Regions from separate parts of the Pantoea sp. F_5 genome, predicted to be linked through region 2. Evidence: predicted binding sites of a transcription regulator. Region 2 holds the regulator's gene; each other region holds the start of a gene.

What was found. Region 2 encodes PurR, which represses purine synthesis genes. Its sites were predicted from a motif close to CANGCAAACGTTTGCNTG; they were not measured.
Region 1: purM (phosphoribosylformylglycinamidine cyclo-ligase) is a predicted target of PurR. The motif match lies at 1,082-1,099, and genes of this name have one in related genera.
Region 3: purL (phosphoribosylformylglycinamidine synthase) is a predicted target of PurR. The motif match lies at 1,282-1,299, and genes of this name have one in related genera.
Region 4: F3I44_RS02610 (amino acid aminotransferase) is a predicted target of PurR. The motif match lies at 827-844, and genes of this name have one in related genera.

The regions. Positions count from the first base shown of each region.
Region 1 covers NZ_VWUO01000001.1:87,992-90,195, reverse strand. Annotated here, with positions in the region: gene uraA (uracil permease) at 1-163, opposite strand, end outside; gene upp (uracil phosphoribosyltransferase) at 308-934, opposite strand; gene purM (phosphoribosylformylglycinamidine cyclo-ligase) at 1,163-2,203, shown strand; gene purN (phosphoribosylglycinamide formyltransferase) at 2,200-2,204, shown strand, end outside.
Region 2 covers NZ_VWUO01000002.1:456,755-458,958, reverse strand. Annotated here, with positions in the region: gene F3I44_RS04660 (C40 family peptidase) at 1-226, shown strand, start outside; gene F3I44_RS04655 (YnhF family membrane protein) at 273-362, opposite strand; gene purR (HTH-type transcriptional repressor PurR) at 644-1,669, shown strand; gene punR (DNA-binding transcriptional activator PunR) at 1,666-2,204, opposite strand, start outside.
Region 3 covers NZ_VWUO01000001.1:22,557-24,760, reverse strand. Annotated here, with positions in the region: gene purL (phosphoribosylformylglycinamidine synthase) at 1-1,195, opposite strand, end outside; gene mltF (membrane-bound lytic murein transglycosylase MltF) at 1,463-2,204, shown strand, end outside.
Region 4 covers NZ_VWUO01000002.1:32,260-34,463, reverse strand. Annotated here, with positions in the region: gene ompF (porin OmpF) at 1-674, shown strand, start outside; gene F3I44_RS02610 (amino acid aminotransferase) at 908-2,098, shown strand; gene F3I44_RS02605 (MBL fold metallo-hydrolase) at 2,164-2,204, opposite strand, start outside.

The sequences.
Region 1 (2,204 bases), on a different contig from region 2:
GTGTGCCGACGCCGTTGAACAACAGCACCGTCGCCGGGTTGATGTGGAACAGAATCGGCACCAGTACCGTAGCGCCAAACATGGCGAACAGGTGTTGCAGGCTGAGTGGAATGGTTTGCAGTAACGGCGGCCGTTCACTGACGCCAATGGCGCGACGAGTCATCATTTATCCCCTTATGTTTTTTATCCCCGTGGGTTCGCGTCTCTGCACAGCAGCAGGCACGCCGGTGCGCCTTGCGGCAGACCGAATCCGTTCGGGGCACTATTTTTGCCAAAAAAAAGCCGACTCTCTGGTCGGCTGTGCGATTTATTTGGTTCCGAAAATCTTGTCCCCGGCATCGCCGAGACCGGGAATGATGTAACCCTTTTCGTTCAGTCCCTGATCCACTGACGCGGTGTAAAGCTCAACATCAGGATGCGCTTTCTCCAGTGCAGCAATCCCTTCTGGTGCGGCAACCAGAACCAGCACTTTGATGCTGGTGCAGCCCGCTTTCTTCAGCAGGTCGATGGTAGCAATCATGGAACCGCCGGTCGCCAGCATCGGGTCGACCACCAGCGCCAGGCGCTCTTCGATATTAGAGACCAGCTTCTGGAAATAGGGAACCGGCTCCAGCGTCTCTTCATCACGGTAAACACCCACCACGCTGATACGGGCGCTGGGAACGTGTTCCAGCACCCCTTCCATCATGCCCAGGCCGGCACGCAGAATCGGCACCACCGTGATTTTTTTACCTTTGATCTGATCGATCTCTACCGGGCCGTTCCAGCCCTCAATGGTGACGCGCTCTGTTTCCAGATCGGCGGTCGCTTCGTAGGTCAGCAGGCTGCCCACTTCAGAGGCCAGCTCGCGAAAACGCTTTGTACTGATATCATGCTCACGCATCAGGCCCAGTTTATGTTTGACCAGCGGGTGTCTGACTTCCACGATCTTCATTGGTGTTCTCCCGGAATGAGTTGAGCTAAAAAAAATCGCGGGATTATACCGCCTTTTGCGCCCTGCGCCACCTGCTCTTGCGCAAAGCCGCGGGTTTACCGGGAAAAATAGAGGATTAATGAAAATCGCCTGAGGCGCAATCCCGCACTCGCAAACGTTTGCCTGCACTGATAGAATTGCCGCGCTTTATTTTAAACCACCAACCGCAACTCGCGTGGGGACCTCGCAGTGACCGACAAAACCTCTCTCAGTTACAAAGACGCCGGTGTTGATATTGATGCTGGTAACGCTCTGGTTGACCGTATTAAAGGCGTAGTGAAAAAGACGCGTCGCCCGGAAGTGATGGGTGGACTGGGCGGTTTTGGTGCGCTTTGCGCGCTGCCGCAAAAATACCGTGAACCCGTGCTGGTCTCCGGCACCGATGGCGTGGGCACCAAGCTGCGTCTGGCGATGGATCTCAAACGTCACGATGCCATTGGTGTTGACCTGGTCGCGATGTGCGTCAACGACCTGGTGGTTCAGGGCGCTGAGCCGCTCTTCTTCCTGGACTACTACGCCACCGGCAAACTGGATGTGGATACTGCCTCTGCGGTGATCACCGGCATCGCCGAAGGGTGTCTGCAGTCAGGTTGTGCGCTGGTGGGCGGTGAAACCGCTGAGATGCCAGGCATGTATCACGGCGAAGATTACGACGTGGCCGGTTTCTGTGTCGGCGTGGTGGAAAAGTCAGAAATTATCGACGGCAGTAAGGTGCAGGATGGCGACGTACTGATCGCCCTCGGCTCCAGCGGCCCGCACTCCAACGGCTATTCGCTGGTGCGCAAGATTCTGGAAGTCAGCAACACCGATCCGCTGGCTGAACAGCTGGAAGGCAAACCGCTGGCCGATCATCTGCTGGAACCGACCCGCATCTACGTGAAAAATATCCTGAGCCTGATTGAACAGGTCGATGTGCATGCTATCGCACACCTGACCGGCGGCGGCTTCTGGGAAAATATCCCGCGCGTCCTGCCCGACAACACCCAGGCCGTGATCGACGAGAAGAGCTGGCAGTGGCCAGCAGTCTTCAGTTGGTTACAGCAGGCGGGCAACGTCAGCCGTTTCGAGATGTACCGTACCTTTAACTGCGGTGTCGGCATGATCATCGCACTGAGCCCGGCAGACGCGGACAAGGCGATTGCGCTGATGGAAGCGGCCGGCGAGAAAGCCTGGAAGCTCGGCGTGATTAAAGCGTCGGATGCCGAAGAGCGTGTGGTCATCAACGGATGAA
Region 2 (2,204 bases):
CGCTGCGCCAATCAAGCGTGAATCGCTGGAGAAAGGCGATCTGGTCTTCTTCCGCATTAACGGCCGCGGTACTGCGGATCACGTCGGCGTTTACCTGGGCAATGGCAAGTTTATTCAGTCGCCACGTACCGGCAAAGATATTCAGATCAGTGCATTAGGGGAAGACTACTGGCAGCGCCACTATATTGGTGCGCGTCGTGTGATGACGCCGAAAAACATTCGCTGATCAGCACTACAGTTCGAAAAAAGCCGGGATAATCCCGGCTTTTTTATTAGTGCAGAATGGCAGTAAAACTAAAGGCCACAATCATCAGCAGACAGCCGACAGTAGTCATCAAAGCCAGTTTCAAATCAGTACTCATTACCTGCTCCTTAGTCACACACTTTGTAGGGATATGGCATTTTCCCACATGACCTGGTAAAAATCTCGTTTTATCCGTTCAGCCTTGTTAGAATCCCGCCTTTGTTGCGCAACGCGCGCAACCCTGATTCCGTTTGCGCATCTTTTCAGGCGTTTTTTCTCCGCCAGCAGCCTGTTTACCGGCCAGAAAAACCGTATTTTTGCGGAAAATTCCCTGAGAAGACGCAAACGTTTAACATTACGCTTATCATAGAGTTAGGTAAGCAATGGAGTCCGATTTTCATGGCAACAATTAAAGATGTGGCGAAACGCGCTGGCGTCTCAACGACCACCGTTTCGCACGTCATCAATAAAACCCGCTTTGTCGCTGAAGAGACGCGCGAGGCGGTCTGGCAGGCAATTAAAGAATTGCACTACTCGCCGAGCGCTGTCGCGCGCAGCCTGAAAGTAAACCACACCAGGACGCTGGGTCTGCTTGCCACGTCCAGCGAAGCGCCCTATTTCGCTGAAATTATTGAGGCGGTTGAAAATCACTGTTTTGATAAAGGTTATACGCTGATTCTGGGGAATGCGCATAACGACCTGCAAAAACAGCGCGCCTACCTCAGCATGATGGCGCAGAAGCGCGTCGATGGCCTGCTGGTGATGTGCTCTGAGTATCCGGACGATCTGCTGCAGATGCTGGAAGAGAACCGCAATATCCCGATGGTGGTGATGGACTGGGGCGAATCGCGCGCAGACTTCACCGACACGGTCCTGGATAATGCTTTCCAGGGTGGCTATCTGGCGGGACGCTATCTGATTGAACGTGGACACCGTGATATTGGTGCGATTCCCGGTCAGATGGAGCGTAACACCGGCGGCGGACGTCATGCCGGCTTCCTGAAGGCGCTGGAAGAAGCGGGTATTCAGCCACGCGCGGAGTGGATTGTGCAGGGTGACTTTGAGCCGGAGTCGGGCTATCAGGCGATGCAGCAGATCCTGTCGCAAAAGCAGCGCCCGACCGCCGTGTTCTGCGGCGGCGACATCATGGCGATGGGGGCCATTTGCGCCGCCGACGAAATGGGTCTGCGCGTGCCGCAGGATATTTCGGTTATCGGTTATGATAATGTGCGCAACGCACGCTATTTCGCCCCTGCCCTGACCACGGTGCATCAGCCTAAAGCCCAGTTGGGTGAGAAGGCGCTGGATATGCTGCTCGACCGCATTACCAGTAAGCGCGAAGTGTCACAAACGATTGAGGTCCATCCGACGTTGATTGAGCGGCGTTCAGTAGCTGATGGTCCGTTCCGCGACTATCGCCGCTAATCCTCGCTTAACCACTCCTGATTAAGCGTTCGCGCATCACCCAGATAGCTGAGCAACCAGCCTGTCGCCGGTGATGCGCGATCCTCTGCCCAGCTAACGCAACAGGGACTGTCCGGAAATGCCACCGGCAGCGTCAGCTCCACCAGCTCGCCAGTGTCGAGCAGTGGCCTTGCCAGATGACCCGGCACCATCGCCACGCACAAGCCCGCCTGCACGCACTCCAGTCCGGTTTGCCACTCCGGCACCACCAGCCTGCGCTGGTTATCCAGCGTCCATGTCATTCGACGCGGTAGTGCGCGTGATGTATCTTCCAGTACCAGGGACGGCCAGCTACGCAGCGTGTCGTCATCTATCTTGCTCGCCTGCGTCAGAGGATGATCGGGCGCGACCACGCAGCGCCAGTTGAGCGTACCCATATCACGAAACGCAAACCGTCCCCCCACCGGAATCGCCTGCGTGGCACCAATTGCGACTTCCACCCGGCCATCGGCCAGTGCATCCCAGACACCGTTAAACACTTCGTAGCTGATGATCA
Region 3 (2,204 bases), on a different contig from region 2:
TGTGGCTGGTGACCTGCTCTTCATAGGTACGGAAGTAGCCATTCAGTGCCGGACGACCAAATTCGTTGTTAAACGCAGCGCCGCCCAGAGGCCCGTCGGTCATGATTTCCAGCGCGCTGACGATGCGCACCGGTTTGCCGAAGTCCTCTTCCCACGGCTGTTCAAAGCCCGGGATGCGCAGATTAGAGACCGAGAATCCAACCAGGCCCGCTTTGGGCTTGGAGCCGCGCCCGGTTGCGCCCTCATCGCGAATCTCACCACCGGAACCGGTCGCTGCGCCCGGCCACGGCGAGATGGCCGTTGGATGGTTGTGCGTTTCCACCTTCATCAGGATGTGCGCGGCTTCCTGATGCCAGCGGTATTCGCTCTCACCGGCATCAGCAAAGAAACGGCCGACTTCTGACCCTTCCATCACGGCGGCGTTATCTTTATAAGCAGAGAGTACGAAGTCTGGCGTCTGCTCCATGGTATTTTTGATCATCTTAAACAGCGACTTCGGCTGTTTCTCGCCGTCGATAATCCAGTCGGCGTTGAAGATCTTGTGACGACAGTGCTCAGAGTTCGCCTGCGCAAACATATAGAGTTCAATGTCGTTGGGATTGCGGCCCAGCGCGGTAAATGCCGCCACCAGGTAGTCGATTTCATCATCTGCCAGCGCCAGACCCAGCGAGATATTTGCCTGAACCAGCGCCTGACGGCCCTCACCGAGCAGATCGACACTCTTCACCGGCTGCGGCGTATGGTGCGCAAACAGCTGCTCTGCCTGCGCCAGATCGCTATAGACCGTTTCCATCATCCTATCGTGCAGCAGTGTACCCAGCGTCTGCCACTGCGCTTCCGTCAGTTGCGGAGCCTGCACATAAAAAGCCAGACCGCGTTCCAGACGACGTACCTGCGGCAGACCGCAGTTGTGAGCAATGTCGGTGGCCTTAGATGACCAGGGCGAAATGGTGCCGGGACGTGGTGTCACCAGCAGCAGACGTCCCTGAGGGGCATGTTCAGCGAGAGAGGGACCATACTTCAGCAGGCGTTGCAGGCGGCTCTGTTCGTCAGCGGTTAAGGGCGTACTGACATCAGCAAAATGGATGTACTCAGCGTAAATATCACTCACCGGCAGATGAGCGTCCTGAAAGCGGGTCAGCAGTTTGTTTACACGAAATGCCGACAGGGCGGGCGAACCACGCAGAATTTCCATTAATAAGTCTCTCGTCAGGGCGCCGGGCGACGCTTGATTGGGCGCAACAGGGAAAACGGGGCGTATTATAGAGAAAGCGACCTCGTGACGAAACCGTTTGCGCACAATTTTTGGTAACCCGGATTTGCCTGAATTTTGCGCAAAAGCTGCTATAAAAGTTGCTCAGTGTGATTTTGTTGCGCAAAATGCCCCTCGCTCTGGGAGTTCAAAGAAGATAAATACTGCCTTTAAAAGACAGAGGCCTTAGAGCCAGCGAGAGATAACTATTTGAAACGCCTAAAATTTAATTATCTGTTTATCGGTCTGGTTGCCGTGCTGTTAGCGTTAGCGCTGTGGCCATCCATTCCCTGGTATGGGGGTGGGCAGGACAGGATTTCACAGATTAAATCACGGGGAGTCCTGCGGGTCAGTACTATCAGCTCCCCATTGACGTACTACACAGTTAACCAGTTACCGGCCGGTATGGATTATGAGCTGGCAAAACGCTTCGCCGATTATCTTGGCGTCAAACTGAAGGTGACGGTTCGTCCTAACCTGAGCGATCTGTTTGATGACCTTGACGATGGTAAAGCCGATTTGCTGGCCGCTGGCCTGAACTACAATAATGAACGCCTGACGCGCTATCAGACCGGGCCAGGTTACTACAACGTTTCACAACAGCTGGTCTATCGCGTGGATAAGCCACGCCCTAAAAACCTCGGTGACTTAAAGGGGCGGCTAACGGTTGCGTCAGGATCGGCCTATCTGTCAACGCTGAAGAGTGCGCGTTCCAGTCAGTTCCCCGATTTGGACTGGGCGATCTCCACCGATCAGAGTCCTAAAGCTCTGCTGGAAGCGGTCGCCGACGGCAAGCTCGACTATACCATTGGTGATTCCGTTACTATTGCCCTGATGCAGCGCATCTATCCGCAGCTGGCGGTGGCGTTCGATGTTACCGATGAAGAGCCGGTAACCTGGTATGTGCGGCACAGCGATGACGACAGCCTGAATGCTGCAATGCTCGACTTCT
Region 4 (2,204 bases), 420 kb from region 2:
ACTTCATGAACGGTCGTAGCACCGGCTTGCTGACCTACCGCAACACCAACTTCTTTGGTCTGGTAGATGGCTGGGATTTTGCCGTTCAGTATCAGGGCAAAAACGAACGTGACGAAATTCGTCGTTCAAATGGCGATGGCTGGGGCCTCTCAACCTCTTACGTTTCACCAATCGGCGTAGGTATTGTTGGTGCTTATAGCAGCAGCGATCGTACTGATGCACAGGCAGCCGGTGTAGCCGCTAACGGTACTGTTGTTGGTCAGGGCAAGCGCGCTGAAAACTGGGCAACCGGTCTGAAATATGACGCGAACAATGTTTATCTGGCCGCTTACTACGGTGAAACCCGTAATTCAACGCCATTCGATCTGACAATTGCTCCTGGTACCACCACGACTGCATTCGCTAATAAGGCTCAGAACATTGAGCTGGTTGCACAGTACCAGTTCGACTTCGGTCTGCGTCCTTCCGTTGCTTACGTGCAGTCTAAAGGCAAGGATATTGAAGGCGTGGGCGATGCTGACCTGGTTAAATACATCGACGTTGGCGCGACGTATTACTTCAACAAAAACATGTCTACCTATGTGGACTATCAGATCAACCAGCTGGATGACAACAACCGTCTGGGTCTGAATACTGATGACACCGTAGGCGTAGGCCTGGTTTACCAGTTCTAATTCTGCTTTAAGCATGTTGAAAAACGGGGCTCAGGCCCCGTTTTTTTATGGCTGTTATTTAGCTTGTCCGCGTTTCTTCCCGTCCTTTTGCTCAGCGTTAACCTCAGCTTCTCCTGATAGCAAAATCAAAGCCGCAAAATAGTCGATTTTGTCTCGCAAACGGTTGGCATTTGCCTGGCCGGGCGCTACCCTGACAGCTCTCTTGCTTACGTTCACGCTAATGGACCTGACACATGTTTGAATCGATCTCTGCTGCACCCGCCGATCCTATTCTCGGGCTGGCCGATCTGTTTCGTGCTGACGACCGCCCTGAAAAAATCAACCTGGGCATCGGCGTCTACAAAGACGAAACCGGCAAGACCCCGGTACTGACCAGTGTTAAAAAAGCTGAGCAATACCTGCTGGAAAACGAAACCACGAAAAACTATCTCAGCATTGATGGTCTGGCTGATTTTGCCCGCTGCACACAGGCCCTGCTGTTCGGCAATCAAAGCCCGCTGATCACCGCAGGCCGCGCCCGCACGGCTCAGACGCCAGGTGGCACAGGTGCGTTACGTGTAGCAGCAGATTTCCTCGCCACGCAGACCTCTGTAAAGCGGGTCTGGATCAGCAATCCGAGCTGGCCGAATCACAACAACGTATTCAATGCTGCCGGTCTTGAAGTCTGTGAATACCATTACTATGACGCAGCAAACCATACGCTGGATTTCGAGGGGATGCTGGCGTCACTGCAGCAGGTTCAGCCTGGCGACGTGGTGTTGTTCCATGGCTGCTGCCATAACCCGACCGGTATCGACCCGACGGCTGAGCAGTGGCAGCAGCTGGCGCAGCTGTCACAGACTAATGGCTGGTTACCGTTGTTCGATTTCGCCTACCAGGGCTTTGCCCGTGGTCTGGATGAAGATGCAGAAGGCCTTCGTATTTTTGCCGCGTCACATCAGGAGCTGATCGTCGCCAGCTCATACTCGAAGAATTTTGGTCTCTACAATGAGCGCGTGGGTGCCATCACGCTGGTAGCGGCCGACGCCGGCGTAGCAGAAACCGCATTCAGCCAGGTGAAATACACCATTCGTGCCAACTACTCCAACCCACCGGCGCATGGTGCTGCTGTTGTCGCCACCATTCTCGGTAACGACGCGCTGCGTACCATCTGGGAGCAGGAGCTGTCAGATATGCGTCAGCGCATTCAACGCATGCGTCAGCTGTTTGTGAACACCCTGGCGGAAAAAGGCGCGCAGCGTGACTTCAGCTTTATTATTAAACAGAACGGCATGTTCTCCTTCAGTGGCCTGACCAAAGACCAGGTGATTCGCCTGCGTGAAGAGTTCGGTGTCTATGCCGTTAACTCAGGCCGCGTGAATGTGGCGGGCATGACGCCAGACAATATGTCGGCGCTGTGCGAAGCGATTGTCGCCGTGCTGTAACGCTGACGACGAAAAAAATGGGCCATCAGGCCCATTTTTTTATTTCAGATAAAATGACAGATTGTTTACTGCAGGAAAGGATTACTGATGCGTTCATGCCCCAGTG